DNA from 2 places in the Microbacterium sp. SL62 genome. Region 2 is predicted to be linked to the other one. Evidence: predicted binding sites of a transcription regulator. Region 2 holds the regulator's gene; the other holds the start of a gene.
What was found. Region 2 encodes LexA, which represses DNA repair genes until DNA is damaged. Its sites were predicted from a motif close to TCGAACANNTGTTCGA; they were not measured.
Positions count from the first base shown of each region.

Region 1: a site for LexA is predicted at 10,885-10,900, ahead of OVA26_RS03965 (Rv2578c family radical SAM protein). Genes of this name have one in related genera too.

Region 1 is NZ_JAPPRM010000001.1:840,975-856,043, reverse strand. Features, by position in the region: gene OVA26_RS04010 (S8 family serine peptidase) at 1-822, shown strand, start outside; gene OVA26_RS04005 (DUF5684 domain-containing protein) at 933-2,339, opposite strand; gene OVA26_RS04000 (hypothetical protein) at 2,392-2,586, opposite strand; gene OVA26_RS03995 (CGNR zinc finger domain-containing protein) at 2,612-3,133, shown strand; gene OVA26_RS03990 (GNAT family N-acetyltransferase) at 3,219-3,557, shown strand; gene OVA26_RS03985 (pirin family protein) at 3,554-4,576, shown strand; gene OVA26_RS03980 (S8 family serine peptidase) at 4,634-8,206, opposite strand; gene OVA26_RS03975 (LCP family protein) at 8,415-9,656, shown strand; gene OVA26_RS03970 (M15 family metallopeptidase) at 9,658-10,515, opposite strand; gene OVA26_RS03965 (Rv2578c family radical SAM protein) at 10,909-12,012, shown strand; gene OVA26_RS03960 (DEAD/DEAH box helicase) at 12,151-14,457, opposite strand; gene OVA26_RS03955 (antibiotic biosynthesis monooxygenase) at 14,860-15,069, shown strand, end outside.
Region 2 is NZ_JAPPRM010000001.1:1,622,596-1,637,664, forward strand. Features, by position in the region: gene miaB (tRNA (N6-isopentenyl adenosine(37)-C2)-methylthiotransferase MiaB) at 1-1,295, shown strand, start outside; gene miaA (tRNA (adenosine(37)-N6)-dimethylallyltransferase MiaA) at 1,292-2,221, shown strand; gene OVA26_RS07650 (GNAT family acetyltransferase) at 2,218-2,667, shown strand; gene OVA26_RS07655 (pentapeptide repeat-containing protein) at 2,677-3,339, opposite strand; gene dapF (diaminopimelate epimerase) at 3,406-4,260, shown strand; gene OVA26_RS07665 (class I SAM-dependent methyltransferase) at 4,418-5,062, opposite strand; gene hflX (GTPase HflX) at 5,149-6,666, shown strand; gene OVA26_RS07675 (S9 family peptidase) at 6,726-8,621, opposite strand; gene lexA (transcriptional repressor LexA) at 8,744-9,433, opposite strand; gene OVA26_RS07685 (LysM peptidoglycan-binding domain-containing protein) at 9,691-10,041, shown strand; gene OVA26_RS07690 (histidinol-phosphate transaminase) at 10,088-11,182, shown strand; gene hisB (imidazoleglycerol-phosphate dehydratase HisB) at 11,179-11,793, shown strand; gene hisH (imidazole glycerol phosphate synthase subunit HisH) at 11,790-12,440, shown strand; gene priA (bifunctional 1-(5-phosphoribosyl)-5-((5-phosphoribosylamino)methylideneamino)imidazole-4-carboxamide isomerase/phosphoribosylanthranilate isomerase PriA) at 12,487-13,233, shown strand; gene OVA26_RS07710 (SseB family protein) at 13,217-14,017, shown strand; gene OVA26_RS07715 (DUF1844 domain-containing protein) at 14,366-14,791, opposite strand; gene infC (translation initiation factor IF-3) at 15,019-15,069, shown strand, end outside.

The DNA of each region.
Region 1 (15,069 bases), 780 kb from region 2:
GCCGAGGGAATCCGGTACGCCGCCGACCAGGGCGCGCAAATCATCAACGTCTCGATCAGCACGAGCGAGAAGAACGCCACCCTCGCGGATGCCGTGGCCTACGCGCAGCAACGCGGCAGTCTGGTGGTCGCCAGCGCGGGCAACCGGTCGAACAACGACTCCCCCGAGCAGGATGACAAGGACGGAGCGCGCTACCCGGCGGGCTTCTCCGGAGTCATCGGCGTCGCCGCGGTCGGGTCGGAGGGAGTCGTCACCACGGCGAGCATCCACGGCCCCCACGTGAGCCTGTCCGCGCCCGGCCAGGCCATCGCCTCGTCGTGGCCGCTCGGAGGCGACTGCGTCGTCGGCGCTGACGAGCCGGCGACCAGTTGGGCGACGGCGTACGTCTCTGCGGCCGCGGCCCTCGTGGCATCCGCCCATCCCTCCGAAACCCCCGCGCAGTGGGCGTACCGGCTCGAGGCGACCGCCGTCCGCGCGCAGCCCGACATCCGCTCCAACATCTCGGGGTGGGGCGTCGTGCAGCCCTACGACGCGATTGTGATGGTTCCGGGTACCGGCCTGCGCGGTCCGAAGAGCCCCTTCGTCGCCGCGAGCCCCTCCGCCTCGCCGAGCGCCACGCCGGAGGCCGTCGCCGTGGTCATCGGACCTGGACCGGATGCCGCGGCCATCACGACCGCGACCGGGATCGGTGTCGCCGGGTTGATCGCCCTGGGTGCGATCGGGGCTCTGGCGATCTACGTCAGCCGTCGCCGCGAAGAGACAGCTCCCCGGCGCGCAGCACCCACGGGCCGTGGCCTCTACGGGCCAGAAGAGCAGGAGTAGCCAGCGCCCGCGCCGCGCCGGCAGCCCGTCAGCGTGGAGATCCGGCGCTGGCCGTCAGCGCGAACAGTGCAACGGTTCAGCGAACTGCAACACCACCGCGGACCGAGCGCTCAGGCCACCGATGCCGGCCGCAGCTCGATGTTCGCGTCACCGAGGCGGAAGCGCGAGGTCGCGATCGCGGTCGCCCCGCCGCCGACCCGTTCGGTGCGCCCGTCGTCGTGGATGAGTGTCACGCCGTTCGTCGAGTCGAGGTCGGTGATGCTCCAGCCGGTGACGCTCCACTCGAGGCGCGCATGCTGCTTCGACATGGTGCGCGTGTCGTCGGCGACCGCGACGTACTGCACCGCGTCTTCTCCGCTGCCGGGCTTGCGTCCGAGGATCACGGTGCGGCTGGTCAACGCGACCTGGTTGCCGTCGGGGAGGGCCAGGGTCCATTCCCCCCGTCGCCGCGAGCGCGGGCGCGCTGTCTGCGTCAGCTCGTCGATGGGGCCAGCGGGGGCGGAGTCACCGTCTGTTCGGGGAGCGGCCGTGGCATCCGTCGTCTCGCCCACCCGATCGACGCCGGTGTCGTCGACGGCGGGGGTCGTATCCGGAGCCGAGGAAGCCCGCTGTCCGGCCTCGGCGGGCGGCACGGCGGCGGCGGGGGACGGCGAAGCCGCCGCCGTCGACGCGGGGGCCGCGTCCGGCTCGGGAGCAGGGGTCTCCGCCGGAGCGCCCTGCGCTACCTCCGCCGACGCGCTCACGGGCGCCGAGGCCCGCGAGGCGGCGGGAGGAACCACCCCGGCAGCGCCGGTGTCGAGGGCCGCGGCTGCGATCGGCGTCGCGGGGGCGCGCGTCAGCGGCGGCTCGCCGCCCGGAGCAGCCGCGGGCACCTGAGGCCCCGCGGGGACGGCACCCGACTCCGCGGCGTCCACGGCGGCCGCCTCCGCAGCGGCACGCCGCGACGGGTGAAGGGACGTGTGCTCGAGGTCGTCATCGATGTCGACCGGACCGGGTAGCACCGGCACCGCGACCGACTCAGCCGCGACGGCGGTCGAACGTCGCCGTCCCGCGGTCGCGACCTCGGCCGCGCTCGTACCGGGGATGGTGGTGATCGGACCGGATGCCGTCTCGCTCAGGACAATCGGGCTCTCCTCGGCGACGTCGACGGCAGGCGCGGCATCCGTCCGCGGGCGTGCCGAGAGGATCGTCGCCCACACGGGCGGGAAGATCACCGCGAGGGCGGTCGTACCGGCGCCGCGCCCCGCGGTCTGGCCGAGGCGGTGAGCGGCGGTGGCCTTGAGCACGAGACCGTAGATGTTGACGCCGGGAACCACGAGCAGGACGGCGCGGACCGGGTCCAGCCGCCCCAAGCGGAACAGCTCGGCCTCGTTGACCAGCGGGATCCAGGCGCGCCAGGGTTCTCCCCCGTGCGTGGCGAAGACACGCGACAACCCGATGGCGTACCAGACGTGCAGCGCGATCACCGGCACGAGGATCGCACCCGCGATCGCCGCGATCAGGCTCAGAACAAGCATGCGTCCCCCGTCAGCAGTCTGCTTCGACGCTACCGTGCGGCGCGGTGTGCCGTCAGCCGATTTCACGCGTCAGTGCGGTCGGGGGAACGACCGCGGCCGCGTCGACGTCGACGCGTCGCACGGAACACCCGGCACACAGCACGTACCGCACGCGCCCGTCGCTGGTGAGGTGGATCGACTCCGTGACCCACGCGTGTTCGTGGACGGATGCCGAGGGGGCCAGGGGGATCGTGTACGGGGCGGTCATGGATCCAGCGTGATGTAATGCCGTTATGCATCTCAACCCTTACGGGGAGTACGCCGTCCTGCTCGCGGCATCGCTGGCGAACGACTGGCCCGCCGACCGCGCGGGCATCGAAGCGCGCACGATCGAGATGGGGATGACGATGACGTTCCCCGCGGCATCCGACGATCATCCGCGCACCCGCGCCGTCATCGACGAGTGGCTCCGCGTGGTCGACGAGACCGACCCCGACGCCCGCGCGGCTCTCCTCAACGCGCAGATGGCGGCCGTGACGGCATACCCCCGCCTCACCGACCACGACGGGGAGGGGTGGCACCTGCATTACCGCGACAGCGACGAGGCGCTCCCCCGCGTGCTCGCCGCCGTCATCTCGGTGGGCACCTCTCTGCACCTCGTCACGCGCGGGATGACCCGGCTCGGCCGGTGCGCCGCCGAACCGTGCACGAAGGTCGTCGTCGACGTCACGCGCAACGGCCGGCAGCGGTACTGCTCGGTGCGCTGCGCCAACCGCGCCGCCGTGCGCCGCCATCGAGCGCGCGAGGCGTCCTAGCAAACGACGGCCGAGGCACCGCGGGGATGGCGGAACATCCGCCCTCACACGTACGTTGCTGTCGTTACCGACGACAGGAGACCCCATGGCCGACGAACTGACCGTGACCCGCAACGACGACGCCCGCCGCTACGAGATCCACGTGGGCGACGAGCTCGGCGGCTTCCTCGAGTTCCGCGCGATCGACGACGACCGCACCGTGCTCCCCCACACCGAGATCGACCCCTCCTACAAGGGGCGCGGGCTCGGCTCCGCTCTGGCGAGCGAGGCGCTCTCCGACCTGGCTCGTCGTGGCGGCAGCGTCATTCCCTCCTGCCCCTTCGTCGCGCACTACCTGCGCGAGCACGATGTGCCCGGCCTGGTCGTGGAGTGGCCGAACGACGACGACGCCGCCGACTCGGCGGGCCCCGGCGAACCCTCGTGACGCGACTCGACGTCGAGCCTCCCGAGGCCGAGGGTCCGGTCGCGTGCGACGGTCCGCGCGCGCTCATCGTGGCAGCGCGCGAGGTGCCGTTGGGAGGCGTCCGCGGAATGGAGGTCCACCGCACCCTCCCTCACCGTGCCCTGCCGATGGTCGGCGCGTGGTGCTTCCTCGACCGCTTCGGCCCACAGGACACGCTCATGCGCGTCGAACCGCACCCGCACATCGGGCTGCAGACGGTGACGTGGCCGATCATCGGTGAGGTCAGACACCGGGATGCCGTGGGCAGCGACGTCATCGTGCGTCCCGGCGCCCTGAACCTCATGACGAGTGGCGTGGGCATCGCGCACTCCGAGTACTCGGTCGGCGAGGGGCCCATCCCCCTCGACGCCCTGCAGCTCTGGGTGGCACTGCCCGAGACCCGGCGGCACGGAGCTCCGGCGTTCGAGCGCCACGAGGACCTCCCCGTCCTCGATCTGGGCCACGGGGCCGACGCGATCGTGGTGATGGGCGAGCTCGACGGAGTCGCCTCGCCCGCGACCGTCCACACGCCCATCGTCGGGGCCGAGCTGCGCCTGCCGCCGGGTGTCGCCGTGCGCATCCCCCTGCACCCCGACTGGGAGTACGCGGTCTCCGGCATGACGGGTACCGCCGAGGCGGTGACGGGGATGGATGCCACCGATGCCGACGCCGCGCGACGCCCGGGTTCCACGCCCGAAGCCGGGCCCACGGCATCCCTGGACCCTTCGCGGCTGGTCTATCTCGGCAAGGGACGCGACCACCTGGAGCTGCGGAGTGCAGAGGGCGCCCGCGTGTTCTTGCTGGGCGGGGAGCCGTTCGAGGCCGACATCGTCATGTGGTGGAACTTCGTGGGGCGGTCTCACGACGAGATCGTCGAGGCACGCGAGGCGTGGGAAGCCCAGGCGCCGCGCTTCGGGGCCGTGATCGACCACGGCCCCGAGCGGATTCCCGCCCCTCCCCTCCCGGCGGTGCGGCTCACGCCGCGGAAGCGGCGGGGCTGACAAGACCACTCGCGGCGCCCGGGCCGAAGCCCGAGCGCCGCGATGGTTCGGCGACGACTACCGCAACACGATGAACGCGCTGCTGGCGCGCGAGGCCTCCACCGTCGCGCTGCCGCCGTAGACGGCCTTGACCAGCTTCACGCCGCGCGTCTGCGGGTCGAGGGCGATGGTGGCCTTCCCGTCCTGCAGGGTGGCGACGTACTCCTTGCCCGCCACCGTGACGGTCACGTCCCCCTGGGGCGCGGGTCCGCTCAGCGGCCGCACCTTGACGGTGAGCGTGTACGCGTCACCGGTGCGACCGACCCACGGGTCGACGCTCACCGTCGTGAACGAGCCCACGACGACCGGCACGCCGGCGCTGTCGGCGGTGCCCGTCAGACCGTTGGCGGGTGCCGTCGCCGTCACGCGCACGCTGAGCACCCGGCCGAGGTCGGCGCGCTGCACACGATACGTCGCCGAGGTGGCGCCGTTCACGGGCTCACCGTCCCGCAGCCACTGGTACGCGGTGGTCACATCGGCCGGGTTCCACGTGCCGGGAGTCGCGGTCAGGGTGCGACCGAGCTTGGCCGTGCCCGACACCGTCGGAGCCTCGACCACGGCCGGAGCAGCCTCGCCCGAGTCGACGGTCAGCACCGTCTGCACGTCCGAGTCGCCGTACCGCACGACACCGAGGTAACGCGTCTGAGGCGCGAGCCCCTGCCACGACAGGTCGAACGAGACGGCGGCGCCCTGCTGCACGGGGATCGGGTTCGGCGTCGCCGTCAGCTGCCCCTCGCCGCCGGGGGTGACGTTCGCGTAGGTCATGTCCCACGTGAACGGTCCGGTCGAGGAGTAGAGGTTCGCCTCGATCAGGTACGTGCCGGCGGTGGGGTTCGTCAGTGTCACCCGCTCGTCGGCCGAGGCCGTCGCGGAGGTGAACCGCTCGTAGTACCGCAGGTCGTCGGGGCTGACCACGCGCGACACGAACAGGTCGAGGTCGCTGCCGGTGTCGTCCGACGAGTCCAGGTCGAAGCGCGAGAGGGTCGTCCCCTCGGGCACCTGGACGGTCCACCGCACGTATCCGTCGGCGTCGCCCGAGTCCTGGTTACCGCTGTGACCGGCGACCGGGTTGTCCGGATCGGCCAGCAGCGTCTGGGCCGCGAGACCCGACACGCTCAGCGGCAGCTCGCCGCCCACGCCCGGAAGGATCTCGACCGACGTGGATCCCGACAGACCGGTGCCCGAGACCTCGGCCGGAGCCTCGGCGGTGGCCGGACGGATCGCGATCGGCGAGCGCACCTGCGTACCGTCGCCGGTCCAGGTGAGGAACCCGCTCGTCCACTGCTCCGCAGCCGCGTCCGTCCGCGAGAAGGTCACGGTGAACGTCTTCTGCTCACCCGCCGCGGCGAACTCGAGCGTGGCCGGCTCGACCGTGGCATCCACTCCGGGGACGTCGATGGATGCCGAGAACGATCCGGCCCTCGTCGAGGTGACCGTGCGCGTGATGGTCTGCGGCTTCGCGAGCGAGCCGATCGAGATCGACGCGAGGTTCAGATCGCTGCCGTCGATCGGGGCGACACCGAAGTCCTCGAGGCCCTTGCCCTGGAGGAACGCCGCCCAGTCCGCCGGACCGTTCAGGTACAGCAGACCCGGATCGAAGTACTTCGTCGGATCGACGTGGCCCGCGCCCTGCGCGAACGGGTCCTGAGCCGGAGCGCCCTCGACGTCGACGGTGTCGTACGCGGTGGTCATCATCGCGGACTTCACCTCGGCAGGAGTGGCCAGCGGGCGCTCGCCCAGGTACAGCGCACCGAGGCCTGCCACGTGCGGCGACGACATCGACGTGCCCGAGAGGAACTCGAACGTCGGGGTGGCGCCGGGCGCGTTGGCCGCCGCCGCGAGGATCGCGACACCCGGAGCCGAGACGTCGGGCTTCAGGATGTCGCTGCCGTCGGCGAGCATCGGTCCGCGGCTCGAGAAGCCCGCGACCTGGGGAGTCGGCGTCGTCTCGCCCGTGACGTTTTCGCCGACGAGGGTCGCGGTGGCGTCCGCCGTGCCGCGCACGTAGGCGAGCAGAGCGTCGCGGTAGCGCGCGTCGATGTGCACGGTGGGCACCGAGTGGAAGTCGTTGTCAACCGAGGCCGGCGTGACGTTGACGAGGATCATGCCCACGCCACCGGCATCCTTCACCGCCTGCGACTTCTCGATGCGCGCGTTCTGACCGCGATCGCACACGACGATCTTGCCGGCAGCCTTCGCGGGATCGAGCGACCCGATCAGGCACAGTGCGGCGTTCGCGGGATCGGCTCCGGATGCCGCGATGTCGCCGGCGTAGACGACGGGTGCCGTCACGTCGTGACCCTCGCGCACCGACACCGATGCTCCCGCGGCCTGGAACCCGTCGGCCAGCTTCACGGTTCCCTCGTAGGTCGGGATCGTGGATGCCGCGACGGTGGTGTACCAGGGCGAGGCGTGGTCGGCGGTCGAAGCGCCGGGGCCGGAGTTGCCGGCCGAGACCGAGACGAAGACGCCGGCCGCGGCGGCGTTGAAGAACGCCTGGTCCTCGAGGGAGAGCGTGGTGGTGGCAGCTCCCCCACCGATCGAGTAGTTGATGACGTCGACGCCGTCGGACACCGCGGCGTTGATCGCGCCGAGCAGGTCGCTCAGAGCGCAGACGTCGTCGGTGGTGACGAGCGGGTCGGGACCCGCCCAGCACGCCTTGTAGGCGGCGACCTTGGCCGCCGGGGCGACGCCCGAGATCGCACCGAAATCGATGCCCTCGACGCTCGCGTCGACTCCGTTGTTGCCGGCCGCGGTGCTGGCGGTGTGGGAGCCGTGCGCGTCGCCGTCGCGTGGCGAGCGGTAGTCCGCCTCGAAGGTGAAGCCCGTGGCGGCGGCACCCTGGTCGAAGTACCGGGCGCCGACGAGCTTGGTCGAGTAGTCCGACAGCGACCACCCGTTGCCCTCGGCCACGCGCGGGGAGCGGAAGTCGGTGCCGTCGCCCTTGCGGAAGACGACGTCGTTGCCGTCGAGGTACGGCTCTGAACCGGCGGTGGTGCCCAGCGGCTCGCCCGCGAAGGCGGGGTTCTCGGGCGCGATGCCGGTGTCGACGACACCGACGACGACGCCCTCGCCGGCCGAACCGATGCCGCCGATCTTCTGCCAGACGCCGTTGTCGCCCTCGAGGCCGAGGAACTCGGTCGAGGGGACCGCGACCGGGTGGCGGATCTCGTCGGGGACGACCTTCTGCACGCCCTTGGTCGCGGCGAGCTTGGCGGCCTGGTTCGGGTCCATGCTCGCGCTGAAGCCGTTGACGGCGATCGTGTAGGTGGCGTCGGGGCGGACGCCCGCCTCGTCGGCGACGTTCTGCTGACGCTCCTCGAGGAAGGCGGAGTACTTCCGCGCCTGCGGGGAGTCGGCATCGAGCCGCGCCTCGTCGGACTTCGTGGCGTCGAGGCCCGGCTCGCCGCCCTGGTACGTGGCGACGGGGGCCTCGTCGAGGACCACGATGTACCGGCCCGTCGCGGATTCGATGGGTGTGGGAGGCGTCACCTCCTCGCCCACGTCGGCAGCCTGAACGGCTGTGGCTCCGGCAACGGTGAACAGTCCGGCCAGGGAAATGGCCGCGACCGAACGCAGGGTTCGACCCATCGTGCGCTCCAAACGGGGGGATGAATTGAGCGATCTGCGCGACATCGGTGGCGCGCGTTGCACAAACATAACTCAGAGAGGTTTCATCACCAACGTTCAGTTTGGACGGGGTCCGAAAACGGCGACCCTCGCTTCGCCCCCCCCCTGTCGTCGCGCCGGGGTCCCGGCATCCGGTCCCCCTAGACTCGACGAAACCCGAGGAGGAGCCATGCCCCGGCGCCGTCGCACCGTCGCGCAGCACGCCCGCTTGCCTTCGCCGAACCCGTTCGGCCAGCTCGCGAAGCTCCTCGCCGTCGCCGCGGTGGTCGGCACCGTCGCGGTGATCGGAGTCGTGTCGTACACGGCGTACGACCTCACCGCCGACTTCGTCGAAGAAGCCGTGGTCGTCGAGAATCAGCCGGCCGTCCCGCCCGACCTCGGGGCGCTCTCGGGCGGCGTGAACATGATGCTCGTCGGCATCGACGAGTGCGAAGAAGAGCTCATCGCCCTCCTGGGTGACCGCTGCGAGGGTGCGGACGCGGGCGGACGCCTGAACGACGTGAACATCCTCGTGCACATCTCGGAGGAACCCCGGAAGGTCACGGTCGTCTCGTTCCCGCGCGACCTCATCTTCGACGCCCCCGCGTGCGACACCGCCGACGGGGGCCGCTTCGGCGGCGGCACCCTGCAGATCAACGAGCTCTACACGTACGGCGGACTCTCGTGCGTGATCACCGCCATCGCCGACATGAGCGGCCAGCAGATCCAATTCGGCGCCATGGTCACCTTCGGCGGCGTCATCGAGATCACCAACGCGATCGGCGGCGTCGAGATCTGCCTCGCGAGCGACATGCGCGATGCGAACACGGGCATCGACTGGCAAGCGGGACCGCGGAGCATCCAGGGCCTCGAGGCGCTGCAGTTCCTGCGCACCCGATACGGAGTGGGCGGCAGCGACCTGGCCCGCGTGAGCAACCAGCAGCAGTACATGTCCCGCCTGGCACGCAAGCTCGTCAGCGAGGAGGTGCTGTCGAACCCCTCGACGGTGCTGCGCTTGGCTTCGACGGGCCTTCGGAACGTCACGCCGACGCAGAGCCTCACGAACCCCCTGACCCTCGTCCAGGTCGCCTCCGCGGTGAAGGACGTGCCCTTCGAAGACATCGTCTTCGTGCAGTACCCGACCGTCGAGGCCCGCTCGGATGCCAACCGCGTGGCGCCCGACTACACCGCGGCCGAGGTGCTCTGGGACGCGCTGCGCGAGAACCGGTCGATCGAGGTGACCGGAGGCGTGGCGGTCAACGACGGCACGGTGATCGCCGAGCCGGCCCCCGGAGAACAGCCGACGCCGACGGAGGGCCCCGCGCCGGAGCCCGGCGAGGTCGATCCGAACACGGGAGCCGTCGCCCTCCCGCCCGCCATCACCGGATCGAGCGCCGCGCAGCAGACCTGCAGCGGCGGCGTCGTGAACTGAGTCAGTAGGTCGGCGCCGCAGGCAGCCCGAAGAACTCCTCGAGGGTCGTGAAACCGCCCTCGTGGTAGGCCCGGGCGAGCTCGGGACCGATGTAGCGCAGGTGCCACGCCTCGGGCTCGTACCCGCTGACGCTCTCGCGCCCCTCGGCGTACCGCGTGATGAAGCCGAACTCCCACGCGTGATCGCGCACCCACGCGCCCTGGGGAGACGCCGCCACGTCGTCGAGCGTCTTGCACGAACCGTTGCAGGGGACGATGTCGACGGCCATCCCCGACTGGTGCTCGCTGAAGCCGGGCCGCGCGCTCTCGCGATCGGCCTCGGCGACACCCCCGACCGCCACGCGCCCGGCGTAGGTCGACTTCTGCGTCGTGTACGAGCGGTAGGCGCTGAGGTAGCCGATCTCGCCGACGCCGGCGGCGGATGCGGCCTTCACGAGCGAGGTGAGCGCGTGCGCGGCGGGGGCGCGCAGAGCGGAATCCTCGAGGGCGCGGACGCCTGCGGGCATGACGAGGTCGCCGGGCTGGTAGTCGACCGGGTCGTACGGACGCTGCTTGTTGACCACGAGCCACTCGCGGTTCGGGTCGGAGAGCGAGACGCAGGGGGCGATCCCGGATGCCACCGCTGCGCGGAACGCCTGCCCGCCCCCCGCCGCGTCGATGACGGCGGCGTCGTCTCCCGCGGCCAGCGCGGAGGTGAAGGCGGGGTCGTCGCACGGGGTCGCCGTGGCGGCGACGGCCGCGAGCTGCGGCACGGGGATTCCGTCGTCGGCGACCGCCGGGGGGCCGGCGATCTGCGCGACGGCGTCGGTGGAGCCGTCGGGCCCGCCTCCGAGGCGGCGGCCCCGATCGCCACCACGCAACCGGCGACCACGACGGCGGCCGCGGCGACCACCGCCAGGCGGCGGCGCAGGAGGACGGGGGCGAGTCGACGGATGCCGCGGGGCTCGGACTCCCCCGCCTCGGGGGCGTCGTCGTCTCGCCGCAGAGCGCGACGGGTCGGAGGCGCTGCGGCGGAGTCGTCGCCGCCGGGAACGACGGGAAGGGTGAGGGCCGCGGTCGCGAGTCGCTCGGCCTCCGCGCGCGCGGCGCGGCGGGGCGAGGTCTCGGGGTCGTGGCTGGTCACGCTTCCATTCTCGCGGGTGCATCCTGAACGGTCGACCCGGGTGGAGGCGGGGGCGAGGGCGCTCGGCCCTCTCCGCGAATGACTCGGGCGCAGTGTTGCCGATTCGTCGAACATGTGTTCGACTGTTGGCATGAGATGGCAGGGACAGCAGCTGGGCGTGGAGGACACCGCAGCACTCCCGGGCATGGAGCGCATGGACGGCCTCGTGCGGTCGGTGACCACGCCGGAATTCGCCGGAATGACATTCCACGAGGTGCTGTGCAGGAGCGCGTTGAACCGCGTTCCCGGCGTCTCGGCCATGCCGTTCGACTGGACGGTGAATCCTTACCGGGGATGCACCCATGCTTGTTCGTACTGTTTTGCTCGGAAAACGCACGAGTACCTCGACCTGGATTACGGGGCCGACTTCGACTCGCAGATCGTGGTGAAGGTGAATGTCGCCGAGGTGCTCCGCACCGAGCTGCGCCGGGGGTCATGGGCGCGCGAACCCGTGATGCTCGGGACGAACACCGACCCCTACCAGCGCGCCGAGGGACGGTACCGCCTCATGCCCGACATCGTCGGGGCTCTCACCGACAACGGCACACCGTTCTCGATCCTCACCAAAGGAACCCTGCTGCGGCGCGACCTTCCGCTGCTGACCGAGGCGGCACAACAGGTCACGGTGTCGTTGGCCATGTCGATCGCGGTCTTCGACGACGCGCTCCAGCGTTCGATCGAGCCCGGGACCCCGAGTGCCGAGGCGCGGCTCGAGACCGTTCGCGCGGCTACCGCCGCGGGCTTCCGCGTGACGGTGTTCCTCATGCCCGTCATGCCGCACCTCACCGACTCGGTCGCGACGCTCGACGACGCTCTGGCCCGCATTCGAGCCGCCGGCGCGGCGCGCGTCGTCTACGGAGCGCTCCACCTGCGGCCCGGGGCGAAGCAGTGGTTCTTCGAGTGGCTCGAGCGCGAGCATCCGCACCTGGTCTCGTCGTACCGCGGGCTGTACCCGGGTGTCTCGACCTCGGCGCCGAAGGCGTACCGCACGTGGCTCGGCAAACGCATGCGCCCCCTCCTGCGCATGCACCGGCTGGACGGGTGGGATGAGGACGACCACCCGCGCGGACGACCCCAGCCCGGCCTCGCGGCACGCACCGCGCCGGCGAGCAGCCTCGGACCCGTGCGAACGGTCGGGGTATCGGCATCCACTCGCCCGCGCGTCCCGCCCGCGAGCGAGCCGACGCTGTTCTGAGGGCCTCGCTCCCCGACATGTCACCCAGGAACAGCCCGCTCAGCATCGTGCCCGCTCGGCTCGCGCGAGCGTCGCGTCACCGCGCCCGGGATGCACGAAACCCCCGCCGCGCTCGCGACGGGGGTTTCGAGGGGGGAGTTACGCGTCGACGTTCGACAGCTGACGGCCCGAGAGCTCTTCCAGCACGTCGTCGCCGAGCGCGGTCTCTTCGAAGGGAGCCTGGATCTCGGCGCGGTCGAGCAGCTCGGTCATGCGACGGCGACGCTGGCGCGTGATCAGGGTGACCACGGTGCCGGCGCGACCGGCGCGGCCGGTGCGGCCCGAGCGGTGCAGGTACGTCTTGTACTCGTCGGGGGCATCGGCCTGAATGACCAGGTCGATGTCGTCGACGTGGATGCCGCGGGCGGCGACGTCGGTGGCGACGAGCACGTTGACGCGACCCGAGGTCAGCTTCTCGAGGTTGCGCGTGCGCTTCTGCTGGTTCAGGTCGCCGTGCAGCGCCACCGCCGCGATACCGGCGTCGTCGAACTGCTCGGCGAGCATCTCGGCGTACGCGCGGGTGCGGGCGAAGACGAGGGTCTTGCCTTCGCGGTCGACGAGCGAGTCGAGGATCTGCGCCTTGTCACGGTGCTCGATGACGAGAACGCGGTGCTCGATGGTGCTCGAGTCCTGATCTTCACCGGCGACCTCGTAGACGGCCGGCTCGACGAGGAACTCATCGACGAGGGCCGCGACCTCGCGGTCGAGCGTGGCCGAGAAGAGGAGCTTCTGGCTGTCCTTCTTGGTCGCGCGGAGGATGCGCTGCACGGGCTCGAGGAAGCCGAGCTCGCACATGTGGTCGGCCTCATCGAGGACGGCGACCTGCACCTGCGAGAGGTCGAGCTTGCCCTGGTTCAGCAGGTCTTCGATGCGTCCGGGGGTGCCGATGACGATGTCGACGCCCTTCTTGAGCGCACCGACCTGGCGCGCCTGGGGCACGCCGCCGTAGACCTGGGTGGTGAACAGGCCGACGCTGCGCGCGAGCACCTGTACCGTGCGGTCGATCTGCAGGGCGAGCTCGCGCGTGGGGGCGAGGATGATCGCCTTGGGGGCGCGACCGAACTCGCGGCGCTGACCCGCCTGCGAGCGCAGGATGCTCTCGACCAGCGGCGCACCGAAGGCGATGGTCTTGCCCGAGCCGGTGCGTCCGCGAGCGAGGACGTCGCGTCCCTCGAGGATCGGGGCGACCGTGGCCGCCTGGATGGGGAACGGGCTCGCCGCGCCCAGACCGGCCAGCGCGCGGACGAGGTTGTCGCCCAGACCCAGCTCGGCGAAACCGGCACCGGTCACGGTCGCGGCGTCCACGGCCTCGGCCTGCAGGCGCTCGTGCACGACGTCGACGCGCTGCTCGTGCTCGGCGGAGCGCTGCGGGGTGTTGGTCCAATCGCTACGGCTCGGGCCGTCGTTGCGGCGCGGGCGGTCGTCGAAGGAACGAGCCGGACGGTCGCTGCGGTCGAAGGACCGGGCAGGACGATCACCGGCGTCACGACGGGGACGCTCGTCACGATCGAACGAACGCGCGGGACGGTCGTTACGGTCGAACGAACGAGCCGGACGGTCGCTGCGGTCGAAGGACCGGGCAGGACGATCACCGGCATCGCGACGGGGACGCTCGTCACGATCGAACGAACGCGCGGGACGGTCGTTACGGTCGAACGAACGAGCCGGACGGTCGCTGCGGTCGAACGATCGAGCCGGACGGTCGTTCCGGTCGAACGAACGCGCGGGGCGGTCGTCGAAAGAACGCGCCGGGCGCTCGTTGCGGTCGAACGAACGAGCAGGACGGTCGCTGCGGTCGAACGAACGCGCGGGACGCTCACCGGCATCGCGACGGGGACGCTCGTCACGGTCGAACGAACGAGCGGGGCGCTCGTTGCGGTCGAGGGAGCGGGCGGGACGGTCGCTGCGCTCGAACGATCGAGCCGGACGCTCGGTGCGGTCGAACGAACGCGCGGGGCGGTCGTCGAAAGAACGCGCCGGGCGCTCATTGCGGTCGAACGAACGAGCCGGACGCTCGGTGCGGTCGAACGAACGCGCGGAACGCTCACCGGCATCGCGACGGGGACGCTCATCACGATCGAACGAACGAGCCGGGCGCTCGGTGCGGTCGAACGAACGCGCGGGACGGTCGTCGAACGAACGGGCCGGACGGTCGTCACGGGCGGAGGTGCGGATGTTGCGGGCTTCGGTACGGCCGGCGCGGTCGGCGGCGTTCCAGCGACCCTTGTCGGCGGTGGCCTCGGCCTCGGGGCGGTAACCGCGGTGGCTGGGGCTCTTGCTGCCGGGCTTGGCGGGCGCCTCGGTGCCGGGGCGACGCTTGCGGTCCTGGAACGAGGTCTTGGCGCCGTAGCGGGGCTCGAAGTTCTTGGCGGCGCGGCCGCCGGCGGGCTTCTTGTTCTTGGGCATGGAGAAACTTCCTGGGTTCTGTTCGCGCGAAACAGCGACACCGCTCGTGGCGGTGCGATACCCGGACTCTCGTCGGCCGGGGGCCAATTCACTAGTGATGGTCGAGGCCGCGATCGCGTCCTGTCCATCGGCCCCTTGGACTCACAAACCCATCCGCGCATCACGCACGGTGTCCAGAGCCGACCGCACCACGTTACAGGTCGCGCCTGGGAATGGCATCCATGCCCCTCGGATGACCCGTGTCCCACTTATGGCGCTTTCGCGGCGCATCAGACAGCCATACCTGGGACGACACCCCGCCGAAAGGGGGACGAGGTTCGTCGAGAGAGCGACAGAGGCGGTCGAGAGCGGGACGGGCTCCACGGAGAAGGACCCAGGGTCGCCGTGACGGAAGATAGACGCATGGCAGACACCGACGCCCACCCCATCACGGTGGCGATCGAGCGGCGCATCGACCCGACGCGCACCGCCGAAGCGACCTCCTGGATGCAGGCCGGCACCGACCTCGCGACCGCCTTTCCGGGCTTCCTCGGCTCGGGGTGGGTGCGCGCGGGCGAAGACAGCGACCTCTGGTACATGCTGTACCGCTTCCGCGACATCACAACTCTCGAG
Region 2 (15,069 bases):
ACCTCAAGTCGCGCAAGGACGCGCGCGCGGGCATGCAGATCGCCGTCGGCGGCTGCCTGGCGCAGATGGACAAGGACGCCGTCCAGCAGAAGGCCCCCTGGGTCGACGTGGTGTTCGGCACGCACAACATGGGCTCGCTTCCCGGCATGCTCGAGCGCGCGCGCCACAACGGCGAGGCCGAACTGGAGATCCTCGAGTCGCTCGAGATCTTCCCCTCCACCCTCCCGACCAAGCGCGACTCCGTCCACAGCGGCTGGGTCTCGATCTCGGTCGGCTGCAACAACACGTGCACGTTCTGCATCGTGCCGAGCCTGCGCGGCAAAGAGAAGGACCGCCGCCCCGGCGACATCCTGAACGAGATCCGCCTGCTCGTCGACGACGGGGCGATCGAGGTCACCCTTCTCGGTCAGAACGTCAACTCGTACGGCGTCGAGTTCGGTGACCGCCTCGCCTTCGGCAAGCTGCTGCGCGCCGCGGGCGAGATCGAGGGGCTCGAGCGCATCCGCTTCACGAGCCCCCACCCCGCTGCCTTCACCGACGACGTCATCGCCGCGATGGCCGAGACCCCGGCCGTCATGCCCCAGTTGCACATGCCGCTGCAGTCGGGCTCCGACCGCATCCTCAAGGCGATGCGCCGCTCGTACCGCAGCGAGAAGTTCCTCGGCATCCTGGATCGGGTGCGCGAGCGCATCCCGAACGCCGCGATCACCACCGACATCATCGTCGGCTTCCCCGGTGAGACCGAGGAGGACTTTCAAGAGACGCTGCGCGTCGTCGAGGCCTCGCGTTTCTCGAGCGCCTTCACGTTCCAATACTCGATCCGCGAGGGGACTCCCGCGGCGACGATGGCCGACCAGGTGCCCAAGGCCGTCGTGCAGGAGCGCTACGAGCGACTGACCGCTCTGCAGGATCGGATCGCGGCGGAAGAGAACCAGAAGCAGCTCGGTCGCACACTCGAGGTGCTCGTCTCCGCGGGCGAGGGCAAGAAGGACGCCGAGACGCACCGCCTCACCGGTCGCGCCGAAGACAACCGCCTCGTGCACTTCGAGCTGCCGAAGGGTTCGGCTGTCCCGCGCCCCGGCGACGTCGTCTCGGTGACGGTCACCCACGCGGCTCCCTTCCACCTGCTCGCCGACGCACCCGACGGGGCTCCGCTGCGCATCCGCCGCACCCGCGCGGGTGACGCGTGGGACCGTTCGCAGGCGGAGTCGTGCGGCGTGCCCGCCCCGGCGGGCGAGTCCGGTACTCCGCGCGCGGTCTCTCTCGGCCTGCCCACCCTGCGCGTCGGCGTGTGACCGGCCCGGCCCTCTGGGCCGTCGTCGGCGCCACCGGCACCGGCAAGACGGGTCTGTCGCTCGACCTCGCCGAAGCCCTGTCCGCGCGGGGCCGGCCCGCCGAGATCGTCAACGCCGACGCCATGCAGCTGTACCGCGGCATGGACATCGGGACGGCCAAGCTTCCCGAGGGTGAGCGGCGCGGCATCCCGCACCATCTCTTCGACGCGCTCGCGGTGACCGACGAGGCCGCGGTGGCCTGGTATCAGGATGCCGCGCGCGCGGCGATCCGCGAGATCAACGGGCGCGGCGCCGACGCGATCCTCGTCGGCGGGTCGGGGCTGTACGTTTCGAGCGTGCTGTGGGACTTCCGCTTCCCGCCGCGCGACGAGGCTCTGCGCGCCGCGCTCGAACGCGAGCTCGACGAGCGCGGACCGGGTGCGCTCTACGCGCGCCTGCGGGAAGAGGATCCGGATGCCGCTGAGCGCATCGATCCGCGCAACGGGCGTCGCGTCGTGCGCGCGCTCGAGGTCTTGGCGCAGGGCGGTGAGACGCACGGCGGTGCTCTTCCCGAGGCGCCGGAGCCCTGGCATCCGCGGACTCGGATCATCGCCACCGCGATCGAGCGAGCCGAGCTCGTCGCTCTCCTCGACGCCCGCGTGGAGGGGATGTGGGCCGCGGGGCTCGTCGCCGAGGTCGAGGCCCTGATCCCGGCCGGGCTCGAGCGCGGCGTCACCGCCGGTCGTGCGATCGGGTACGCGCAGGCGTTGCAGCAGCTCCGCGGCGAGGTCACCCGCGTCGAGGCGATCGCCGAGACCCAGGCCCTCACGCGCCGCTACGCGCGCCGCCAGGTGTCGTGGTTCCGGCGCTACGCCGAGGCCGAGTGGGTCGACGCGCGGACGGTGGATGCCGGCATCCTGGCATCCCGATCGGAGGAACGCCCATGACGGTCGACATCCGCGCCTTTGCGCTCGACGATGAAGACGCCGTCGTCGCCCTCTGGGAGGAGTCGGGCCTCACGCGCCCGTGGAACGACCCGCGCGCCGATATCCGGCGCAAGCTCACCGTGCAGCCGGAGCTGTTCCTCGTCGCGGTCGAGGCGGACCGGGTGGTCGGCAGCGTCATGGCGGGCTACGACGGCCACCGCGGCTGGCTGTACTACCTCGCGACCGCCGCCTCGCATCGCGGGCAGGGGATCGGGCGTCGCCTGGTGGCGGAGGCCGAACGACTGCTCGAGGCGATGGGCTGCCCCAAGGTGCAGCTCATGGTGCGTCCCGACAACACCGGCGCGCGGGGCTTCTACGACGAGCTCGGGTACGAGCCCTTCGACACCTGGGCGACCGGCCGCCGGCTCATCGTCGACGGGCCCGGAGGCCCTTCGTCCTCGGCGTGAGCGGGGTCGTCAGTCGCGGACGGTGATCCCGCGATCCGCCGCGAGCAGGGGCGCGAGCTGCTGCAGCTGGAGCGACGAGATGGTGGCGCCGCGCAGGGCGGACAGCCCCGCGAGACCGTCGAGGTCGGCGCCGCGCAGGTCGACATGCTGCAACGTCGCCTGCTCGACGATGAGCTGCGAGATCCGCGTGCCAGGGGCGGCGAAGCGGGTGAGTTTCGACTGCCCGAGGTCGAGTTCGTCGATCGTGCAGTCGGTGAACGCGACGTCCTGCAGGTGAGCGCCGCGCAGGTTCACGAACCCGAGGCGGCAGTTGACGAAGTGCACGCCGTTCCACGTCGACTCGTAGGCCTCGACCGACCCGGACCGGGTGCCCTCGATCTCGAGGTCGCGCCAGCTCGCCCGTGCCGTGCGCAGGATGGGGACATCCCAGCCGCTCCAGGCCGATTCCGTCACGGTCGCGTACCGCAGCGAGACCTCGGGGGCGCGAACGCCGTCGACGCGGCAGAGCGCGAGGTCGGCGCTCTCGAGGTCGAGCGCGTCGACACGCAGGTCGCGGAACGACAGACCCTCGAGACGGGCTCGGGGCACCAGCTGCGACGACTCGCCCTCGTCGAGATCGTCCAGGGGCGGCCGATCGAACGAGGGGGCGACGAGGGTGGGCGGCTTCGGCACAGGGGTCTCCTCAGGACGGGGGAGGGCCGGGAAAGCCTAGCTGCCACCCGACCGTAGACTCGACGCATGGCGACTCTCCCGTTCACCAAGGGCCACGGAACCGGCAACGACTTCGTGGTGATCGCCGACCCCGATGGCGAGCTCACCCTCTCCGACGCGCAGATCTCCGCCCTGTGCGACCGTCACTTCGGCATCGGCGCCGACGGCCTACTGCGCGTGGTGCGCTCGCGCGCCATCGACGAGGGGGCGGATGCCGCGGCATCCGACGCCGAGTGGTTCATGGATTACCGCAACGCCGACGGTTCGAAGGCCGAGATGTGCGGCAACGGAACGCGGGTCTTCGCGCGCTACCTAAGCGACACCGGACTCGCCTCGCTCGAGGGAGGATTGCGCATCGGTACGCGCGCGGGCATCAAGACGCTGACACGCAGCGATCGCGGCTACGAGGTCGATCTGGGCGAATTCGCGATCGAGCCCGGCGAGACGCTCGTGCGCGCGAAGGGCCTGCCGGTCGCACGGCCCGGCGTCGGCGTCGACGTGGGCAACCCGCACGTCGTGGTCGCGCTGTCGTCCGACGCCGAGCTGGAGGGCCTCGATCTCGCCTATCAGCCGGTGCTCGACCCGGCGCCGCGTCACGGCGCGAACGTCGAGTTCGTCGTCCCCGCCGACCCGCTCGTGCGCGACGGCGTCGGAGCGATCCGCCTGCGCGTGTTCGAACGCGGGGTGGGCGAGACGCTGAGTTGCGGGACCGGTGTGGCGGCAGCGGCCCTGGCCGTTCGCCATTGGGCGGGGGCCGCCGCCCCCGACTCCTGGGTCGTCGACACTCCGGGCGGCACGCTGGGCGTGCGCGTCGCCGATGGCCGGGTCCACCTGTCGGGCCCCGCCTCGCTGGTGTTCACCGGCGAGGTCGCACTCGCCTGACGAGGGCGCAAAGCGGCGTCGGCGAGGTCCGACCGTCGGTTGCCGCCGGCGGACCGGGGTAGGCCCTTTTCAGCGGACCGCGATCAGCCCAGACGAGCGCGCGATCTCGCGTCGGGCGTGCGATGCCGGCATCCGGGTTCTCCGTGCCGGGCGCGTCTCAGGGGATGACGTCGATCAGCTCGCTCGGTGGCGAGCCGTGCTTGCGGACCCGCAGCACGCGGAACCCCCGACCGGTGGCCGCCCGCTGCACGCTGTACCCCTCGGGGAACGTGGCGGCGAGCCAGCGCTGCAGCGAGTCCGAACCGAGGTTGCGCTGGACGACGAACCACCCGTCACTGCGTTCCGACAGGCGGGGGATCCAGTGCTGCAGCATGCCGTGCAGCTCGGACTTGCCGACGCGGATGGGCGGGTTCGAGCGGATGGTGCGGAAGGTGACGTCCTCGGGAACATCCTCCGGGCGCACGGCGTTGATGTTGGTGAGGCCGAGGGACTCCGCGTTCCGCCTCACGAGATCGAGAGCACGCTCGTTGACGTCGACCGCCCACACGGTCGCGTTCGGTGAGGCGAGCGCCAGCGACAGCGAGATCGGACCCCAGCCGCACCCCAGGTCGAGGAAGTTCCCACCGGCGGGAGGGGGCGGGGTGTTCGCGAGCAGCACCGAGGTGCCGGCATCCACGTGGTCGGGACTGAAGACGCCGCCGGCCGTGACCACCTCGAGCTCGCGACCGGCCAGCGTCACGCGAAGGTGGCGGAGCTGCTCGGGACTCGACGGCGACGCGCTGAAGTAGTGCTCGCTCCCCATCACGTCAGGATATCGGACCGGCCCCCTGGGTGCTGGGCCGGATAAAGTGCCAGAACACGCGGAAACTGCCGCGACGAAAGGAACACATGACCGAACAGACCACACCCCCGAGCACGGACGCGTCTCCGGTGGATCCGGTGGACCGCGTGCTCTCGCGCGCCGAAGCGCACCGCGGGGTCCGGGTCTTCGGTGCGGCACAGGCCCTGCAGGACGCCACGACCGCGTACGGCGGCGACGCCGACGGCGATCAGTGGGACCGCGAAGAACGCGCGGCGCTGCGCCGCGTCGCGGGCCTGTCCACCGAGCTCGAGGACGTCACCGAGGTCGAGTACCGGCAGTTGCGCCTCGAGAACGTCGTCCTCGTCGGCGTGCATCCGCAGGGGGAGCAGGCGGATGCCGAGAACTCGCTGCGCGAGCTGTCGGCCCTTGCCGAGACGGCCGGTGCCGTCGTGCTCGACGGCGTGCTGCAGCGGCGCCCGCATCCCGACCCCGCGACCTACGTCGGTCGCGGCAAGGCCGCCGAGCTGCGCGACATCGTCGCCGCCGTCGGCGCCGATACGGTGATCGCCGACACCGAACTCGCTCCCAGCCAGCGCCGCGCGCTGGAGGACGTCGTGAAGGTCAAGGTGATCGACCGAACCACAGTGATCCTCGACATCTTCAGCCAGCACGCCAAGAGCCGCGAGGGCAAGGCGCAGGTCGAACTCGCGCAGCTCGAATACCTCCTCCCGCGTCTGCGCGGGTGGGGTGACTCGATGTCGCGTCAGGCCGGTGGCCAGGTCGGTGCCGGCGGTGCCGGTATGGGCTCGCGCGGTCCCGGTGAGACGAAGATCGAGCTCGACCGTCGTCGCATCCGCACCAAGATGGCGCTGTTGCGAAAGCAGCTGCGCGACTTCGCCCCAGCCCGTGAGGCGAAGCGGGCCGAGCGCAAACGTCACACGATCCCGTCGGTGGCCATCGCCGGGTATACGAACGCCGGCAAGTCGAGCCTGTTGAACCGCCTCACCAGCGCCGGGGTGCTCGTCGAGAACGCGCTCTTCGCGACCCTGGATGCCACGGTCCGCCGCTCCGAGACCAGTGACGGCCGCGTCTACACGCTGACCGACACCGTCGGCTTCGTGCGGAACCTTCCGCACCAGCTGGTCGAGGCGTTCCGGTCGACGCTCGAGGAGGTCGGCGACGCCGACGTCATCCTGCACGTCGTCGACGCGTCGCACCCCGATCCGGCCGCGCAGCTCATGACGGTGCGCGACGTGATGGGCGACGTCGATGCGAACTTCGGTCAGGAGATCGTCGTCTTCAACAAGGCCGACCTCGTCGGCGAAGACGACCGCCTCGTACTGCGGGGTCTCGCCCCTGACGCGAAGTTCGTGTCGTCCCGCACGGGCGAGGGCATCGACGAGCTACGTGCAGCGATCGAGGACGCACTGCCCCTGCCGGCCGTCGAGGTGCAGGCCGTCGTCCCGTACGACCGCGGCGACCTCGTGTCGGCCGTTCACGAGAGCGGGCTCATCGTCGCGCAGGAGCACCGCGAGAGCGGGACGTTCCTGCACGCGCACGTGGGCGCTCGTCTCGCGGCCGAGCTCGCACCGTTCGGAGCCTGAAACCCTCGTGAGGGCCCCGTCGACCTGCCGGTCGGTGGGGCCCTCACGAGTTTCGGCGGTCAGCCCTTCTCGCCCTCGAGCGCGAGCGGGGGGATGCCGGGGGTGTCGAATCCGAAGACCGCGCCGAGGAAGCCGAGTTCGCGTTGGAGTGAGTCGATCACCGTCTCGGACCGTCGGAACCCGTGGCCCTCGCCCTCGTAGAGCACGTAGGCGTGGGGCACGCCGTGCGCGGCCAGGGCGTCGCGGATGGCCTCGGCCTGCGACGGCGGGACCACGCGGTCCTCGGAGCCCTGGAGGATGAGCAGGGGCACGCGGAAGAGATCGGGGCGGCCCAGGGGCGAGCGCTCGATGTACACCGGCTCGGCCTCGGGGAGCGGTCCGATGAGTCCGTCGAGGTAGCGGGCCTCGAAGTCATGGGTGTCCTCGGCGAGGGCGCGGGCGTCTCCGACGCCGTAACGCGAGATGCCCGCCGAGAACACTTCGGTACGCGTCACCGCGGCCAGGACGGTCCAGCCGCCCGCCGAGCCCCCCGCGATGGCGAGGCGTTCGGGATCGGCCAGGCCCGCATCGGCCAGAGCGGATGCCGCGGCCGCGACGTCGTCGACGTCGACGACACCCCACTGCCCCTTCAGCCGATCGCGGTAGGCGCGGCCGTATCCCGTGGACCCGCCGTAGTTGACGTCGAGCACGCCGATGCCGCGACTGGTGAAGAAGGCGGTCTTCGCGGAGGGGGCGGGACCCACGTGCGAGGTCGGTCCGCCGTGCACGAGGACCACGTAGGGCGGGCGCTCGCCCGCGACCGGGGTGACGTCGGGGCTGGTGGGGGCGTACGCGAAGGCGTGCACCGGCCCGTGCGGGCCGTCGGTGGACAGGGCGCGCGCTGCCGGCATCCATTCGTCTCCCCACGAGCCGGCGCCGCCCGTGACGAGCTCGACCGCGCCGGATTCGAGGTCGACGAGCCACAGGCCCGCGCGTCCGCCCGCATCGGACCCCGAGACGAGGGCGCGTGTGCCGCGGACGTCGTCGATCGCGGCTCCCGCGACGACGGGGACGTCGACCGGGCGCACGCCGCTCGGGGCGATCTCGACGACCTCGTCGGAGCCGTTCGTGCGGACCGCGATGACGCGACCGTCGGCGGCCCCGAACCACCGCGTGCCGAGGACCCAGAGACCTCCGCCGGTGTCGGCGTCGGCGGGGGCGAGGGGTTGGGCGTCTCCGTCGAGAGGCCGGCGGAAGAGGTTCCAGCGACCGTCGGGGTCGTCGGCGTAGAGCAGCTCGTCGTCGGCGATCCAGACGGGTTGCAGGGGCGCACGGCGCTCGCCGCCGGCGATGTCGCGAACGGAGCCCGTCTCGAGGTCGGCCACGCGAAGGGTCGTGGCGTCCCAGGGCATGTCGGGGTGGTTCCACGCGACCCACGCCAGGCGGCGGCCGTCGGAGGAGAGGGCGGGCTGCGCCAGGAAGTCGCTTCCCTCGGCGAGCACCTCGACCGGCCCCTCGAGGGGGATGCGCACGATCGCGCGGTCGGGGACGTGGGAGGAGCCGTGGGTCTCGCGGATGGCGAGGAGGACGCCGTGCTCCCACCTCAGGCCGCCGTGACGGACGGCGTCGTCGGCGGGAGTGAGGGGGCGCGCGGTCCCGCCCGGGCGGAGCGCGTACACGCGCTGGTCGCTCTCCTCGACGTAGTACAGCTCGCCGTCGTCGGACGCCGTCCAGGCGCCTCCGCCGTACTCGTGCACGGCGGATCGGGCGTTGGCGGGAGCCGGGAGCACCGTCTCGACCGAGCCGTCCGTGCGGCGACGCTTCACCGCGACGCGACCCGCCTCGTGCGGGACGGATTCGCCCCACCAGATCTCGTCGCCCACGAGTCGGGCCCCGTCGACGCGCGGCGATGACCGCGCGACGGACTCGGGCGTGATCGGGGAGGGCCAGGAACCGTAGGGGAGGGTGTCAGCCATGACTCCACCCTAGGCAGGGCCTCCGACATCCGCCCGGGTGCGCGGTCTTCGCGGCTTCCACGACGGAACGGAAGAGGCCGGATGCCACTCCTCGGCGGACATCCGGCCTCGAGCCGTGCGCGTCAGACGGTGCGCAGCACCGCGACGACGCGACCGAGGACGACGGCCTCGTCGCCGAGGATCGGCTCGAACGCGCTGTTGCGGGGGAGCAGCCAGGTGTGACCGTCACGGCGTCGGAACGTCTTCACCGTCGCCTCGCCGTCGAGCATCGCGGCGACGATCTCGCCGTTGTCGGCGGTCGCCTGGGAGCGGATGACGACCCAGTCACCGTCGCAGATGGCTGCGTCGATCATCGACTCGCCCGACACCTTGAGCATGAACAGGTCGCCCTTGCCCACGAGCTGACGGGGGAGGGGGAAGATCTCCTCCACCTGCTGATCGGCGGTGATCGGCACTCCGGCGGCGATGCGACCCACCAGCGGCACCAGGGCGGCGTCGCCCAGGGCGGGGGCGGCGTCGGCGGGGTTCTCGGCGGCGGCGCCGGGCAGGTCGATGAGGACCTCCATCGCCCGCGTCTTGCCCGGGTCGCGACGCAGGTAGCCGCTGAGCTCGAGCTGGTTCAGCTGATGCGTGACGCTCGAGAGCGACTTGAGTCCGACCGCGTCGCCGATCTCGCGCATGCTCGGCGGGTAGCCGTGCCGCGCGATCGAACGCTGGATCACTTCGAGGATCGCCAGCTGCTTGTCGCTGAGGTTCTTCCGCCGCCGGGTCTGCGGCCGCTCGCGTCCGGCGGCGGTCGTCGCGTCGGTCATCTGTGCTCCCCTCGCGCCGCGGAATCACGGCGGAAATTCGAATGTCGGAGGTTGGTGATGAGGTCTCCGTGTCGAAACCGTATCCGGTCGACGACCCGAATGACACGGAGCCTCGCGCGTGTCGCGTTCGATTCGTCTCCGATACACGAGGTGTTGACACTCGAACAGGTTCGAAGATAGATTCGGAATACAGATTCGCACCACCGTCCTCCCGGCCGAGGGCGGGGTGCGAATCTCTCCCCACCAAGGAGCACATCATGAGCAGCATCGCCCTCACCGCCCCGTCCACCCGCCTGCGCATCACCGCGCGCGGTCGTCGCGTCGTGGCGTTCCTCGTCTCCCTCCCCATCGTCGCCGTGCTCGCCGTGGCGATCGTCGGCGGCGGATCCGCACTCGCCTCCGGCGACGCGGGCGCTCCCGCCGGCTCGTTCACCGAGATCACCGTCATGAGCGGCGAGACCCTCTGGTCCATCGCCGAAGACGTCGCGCCGTCCGCCGACCCGCGTGATGTCGTCGCCGAGATCACGCGTCTCAACGCCCTGCCCGGCGGCTCCGTCTCGGCGGGACAGCGCATCGCGATCCCCGCCGAGTACGCTCCCGCGGCCTGAGCGCAGACCTCCCGCTCGCGCACCTCGACCTTCCTCGACGCCTACGATGGGTGAGGTGACCGTACGCCTCGACGACCTTCCTCTTCGCGACGATCTGCGGGGCATGACCCCGTACGGAGCTCCCCAGGCAGCACTGCCCGTGGCGCTCAACGTGAACGAGAACACGCATCCCGTTCCGTCCGAGGTCGCAGACGACATTCTGGATGCCATCGCCCGGGCGCTCCGCGACGTCAACCGCTACCCGGACCGGGAGTTCACCGGTCTGCGCGAGGCCTTCGCCGGCTACCTCGGCCACGGCCTCAACCCCGACCAGATCTGGGCGGCGAACGGCTCGAACGAAGTCCTTCAGCACATCCTGCAGGCGTTCGGTGGTCCCGGCCGGACGGCGATGGGCTTCGCGCCCACGTATTCGATGTACCCGATCCTCACGCGGGCCACGGGGGCCCGCTGGATCGCGGGTGAGAGAGAGCACGACTTCTCGCTGTCTCCCGAGTCGGCGGCCGCGCAGGTGCGCGAACAGCGACCCGACATCGTGTTCCTCTGCGCCCCGAACAACCCCACCGGCACTCCGCTGCGCCTCGATGTCGTCGAAGCGGTCTACGACGCCACGGACGGGATCGTGATCGTCGACGAGGCTTACGAGGAGTTCGCTCCGCGCGACGAGCCCTCGGCCGTCTCGCTGCTGCCCGACCGCCCTCGGCTGGTCGTCTCGCGCACGATGAGTAAGGCCTTCGCCTTCGCCGGTGCCCGCGTCGGCTATCTCGCGGCCGATCCCGCGCTGGTCGACGCTCTGCGTCTGGTGCGCCTGCCCTACCACCTGAGCGCTCTCACCCAGGCGGCCGCCACCGCTGCGCTGAGCCACGCCGAGACGATGCTGTCGATGGTCGACGAGATCGTCGCTCAGCGCGACCGGATCTCGGCGACGGTGTCGGCGCTGGGGTACACCGCGCACGAGTCGTGGACCAACTTCGTGCTGTTCGGGGGCGTCGATGACCCCGCGGCGACGTGGAAGGCGCTTTACGACCGCGGCGTCCTCATCCGCGACGTCGGCATCGCCCACCACCTGCGAGTGACCGCGGGCACGGCCGACGAGAGCACCGCGTTCCTCGACGCGCTGGCCTCGGTAGGATCGCGATCATGACCGGCCCCGCCTCGCCCCGCACCGCATCGATCACGCGAGAGACGAGCGAGTCCCGCGTCGAGCTCGAGCTCGACCTCGACGGCCGCGGCGTGAGCGACATCTCGACGAGCGTGCCGTTCTTCGACCACATGCTCACCGCGTTCGCGAAGCACTCGCTGACCGACCTGCGGGTCCGCTCCACGGGCGACACGCACATCGACGCCCACCACACGGTCGAGGACACCTCGATCGTGCTCGGGCAGGCCATCCGTCAGGCGCTCGGCGACAAGTCCGGCATCGCCCGTTACGGAGACGCGCTCGTGCCGCTCGACGAGGCCCTCGCGCAGGCCGTGGTCGACATCAGCGGTCGTCCCTACCTCGTGCACACCGGCGAGCCCGCGGGCTTCGAGCACCACCTCATCGGCGGTCACTTCACCGGTTCGCTCGTGCGTCACTCGTTCGAGGCGATCTCGATCCACGCCGGCCTCACGGTTCACGTGCGCGTCCTGGGCGGACGCGACCCCCACCACATCGCGGAGGCGGAGTACAAGGCGCTCGCCCGCGCGTTCCGACAGGCGAAGGCCCTCGACCCGCTGGTCGACGGGATTCCGAGCACCAAGGGCGCGCTGTGACGCGGAAACCCGTCGTCGCGGTCTTCGACTACGGCTCGGGCAACGTCCACTCCGCCGTCAAGGCGCTCGTCGAGGCCGGCGCCGATGCGCGCCTCACCTCCGACCGCGGTCTGCTTCTCGACGCCGACGGGCTGCTGGTCCCCGGTGTCGGGGCGTTCGGCGCGGTCATGGGGGCTCTGAACGACAGCCGTGGCGGCGAGATCATCGACCGTCGTCTGGCGGGCGGTCGGCCGGTGCTCGGCATCTGCGTGGGCATGCAGGTCATGTTCGAGCGCGGCATCGAGCGTGGCACCGACACCACGGGTCTGGGGGAGTGGCCCGGAACCGTCGCCGAACTCGAGGCACCGGTTCTGCCGCACATGGGCTGGAACACGGTAAGCGCGGGGGAGGGATCTCGCCTGTTCGACGGCATCGAGAACGAGCGCTTCTACTTCGTGCACTCGTACGCGGCGCAGGACTGGTCGCTCGAGGTGACTCCGCCGTTCCCGCAGCCATCGGTCACGTGGTGCACCTACGGCTCGCCGTTCATCGCCGCGGTCGAGAACGGGCCGCTCTCGGCCACCCAGTTCCACCCGGAGAAGTCGGGCGAAGCCGGCATCCGGCTCTTGTCCAATTGGATCGACGGCCTGCGCACGACTACTGTGTGACCTCGTGCCCCGGCTCGGCGAGATGCGCCGAAGGGTGCGAGGAGCCATGAACGATTTCGCGTCCACGCCCGAACTTGTGCTGCTTCCCGCGGTCGACGTCGCCGACGGCAAGGCCGTCCGTCTGACCCAGGGTGAGGCCGGTACCGAGACCAGCTACGGCGACCCCGTCGACGCCGCCGCCGATTTCGCCCGCCAGGGCGCTCAGTGGATCCACCTCGTCGACCTCGACGCGGCCTTCGGGCGCGGCAGCAACGCGAGCGTCATGCGAAAGGTCATCAAGCAGGTCAAGGGCGTGCAGGTCGAGCTCTCGGGCGGCATCCGCGACGATCGTTCGCTTGAGGCCGCCCTCGAGAGCGGCGCGAGCCGCATCAACCTCGGCACCGCCGCCCTCGAGAACCCCGAGTGGGCCGCCGACGTCATCAACCGCTACGGCGAGGCGATCGCGGTGGGCCTCGACGTGCGGGGAACGACCCTCGCGGCCCGCGGGTGGACCCGCGAGGGCGGCGACCTGTGGACCGTGCTCGACCGACTCGAGGACGCCGGCTGCAGCCGCTACGTCGTCACCGACGTCACCAAAGACGGCACGCTCCGCGGCCCCAACATCGAGCTGCTCCGCGAGATGACGCAGCGCACCCCCAAGCCGATCGTCGCTTCGGGCGGCGTCTCGAGCCTCGACGACATCGCGGCTCTGCGCGACCTCGTTCCGCTGGGTGTCGAGGGCGCGATCGTCGGCAAAGCGCTCTACGCGGGCCAGTTCACCCTGGCCGAGGCGCTGGATGTCGCCGGACACTGACGGTCCGCACGACCACGCCCCTGGAGCCCACGCGGATTCGGCGGGGGTTCCGTGGGAGGGCCGCAGCTTCGAAGCGAACCCGCATTCGGGTGACGACGGTTCGGCCGACCCCGCGCTGCTGGCCGCGCTCCTGGCGTTCCGCGCGGGAGAGGGGGACGCCCGCGCCATCGTCGACGCCTACCGCGATGCGCGTCTGCTGATCCCGCTGGTCGCCGAGAAGGGTGACCACGGCGTCGGAGCGCACGGCCTCGAGGTCGACAAGACCCAGGAGCTGTCGATCGTGACGGTCGCCGCTCCCGACGGTCGCAAAGTGCTCCCGGTCTTCACGTCGGTGACGGCGCTGCAGACGTGGGATGCCACCGCACGACCGGTGCCAGCCGACGGGCGCCGCACGGCACTGGCGGCGGCCTCGGAGGACACCGAGCTCATCGTCATCGATCCCGCGTCCGAGACGGAGTTCGTGATCCGCCGCCCCGCCGTGTGGGCGATCGCGCAGGGCGAGACGTGGGAGCCCGCCCACACGTCGCCGTCGATCTTCACCGGCCTGCAGGAGAGCATCGCCGGAGAGCTGGCGGTTCTCGATCTCGCCGTCGAGTCGGGCGACCCCACCGGTCGTCTGCGCGGACCTGAGCTCGTCGTGCACCTGCAGCTCATGTCGGGCCTCGAGCAGGAGGAATTGGATGCCACGCTGGCGCGCCTCGCCCGGCGCTGGTCGGCGGACGATCGCATCGCCGTCCTCGTCGACTCCCTGACGGTCAAGCTCCACCGCAGCACGGAGGCCTGATCGCGGCGCCGTCACCAGAACAGGACGGCGCGTCGAGAACAGGCCGATCCGCCCGCCAAGCGCCTGTTCGCATGGCGTCCCCTCTCCTCATGCCGCACGGGCCCCGCTCATACCCCCGCGGGTATCACGGAACAGGTGGCGTACGGCACCGGTCGAAGGGGCGCCCCCTTTCACAAGCTAATCGGGGCAGGAGCCCCGCTCATATCCCTATGGGTGTCACGGAGGATGTGGTCTGCGGCGGGAGAGGGCGGAGGAATGCCCCCTCCTCAGGGCAATCGGGGAAGGGGCCCCGCTCTTGCCCTGAGGAGGGGGCATTCCGGAGCCCGGGACCACCCCAGGACGACAGACTTACGTGACGGGACCCGTCCACTTCTCGCCCGGCCCCTTACCGATCGGGTCCTGAATCGTCGACGCCTCGCGGAAGGCCAGCTGCAGCGACCGCAGGCCGTCGCGCAGGGAGCGCGCGTGCATGTCGCTGATCTCCGGCGCTCCGGCGGTGATGAGTCCGGCGAGGGCGTTGATGAGCTTGCGGGCCTCGTCGAGGTCGAGCTGCTGGCCGGGGTCATCGGCGAGTCCGGTCTTCACGGCGGCGGCGCTCATGAGGTGGACGGCCGCGGTGGTGATGACTTCGACGGCGGGGACGTCGGCGATGTCGCGGGTGGCGGAGGACGCGGCGCGCTCCTGCTCTTCCCAGCGGGCGAGGCGCTCGTCTTCGGCTCCGTGGCGGTGTGCGCCCTGGGGGTCGGCGGGCTGGTCGGAGGGGATCGTGTCCACGTGAATCTCTCTGCTAGACTATGGCGGGCTTCGGAGTGTTTCACTCCGTACGAAAGAGGATCACATCCCACCCGCGCTTGCCGCTCCAGGCTACCGGGTTCCCGCACTCCGCTCCGTTTCGCACGGGGTTGCCTGGGTGCAGAAGCCGGTGCCGAAAGCACTGTGCCGGGTGGCGTGTCTCTCCTCTTCGCCCGCGATTCCGACGGATCGCGGCGGCCACCACCCGTATGAAAGAGGAGTTCCGCATCAGCGATCCCCGCACCAACGAGCGCATCCGA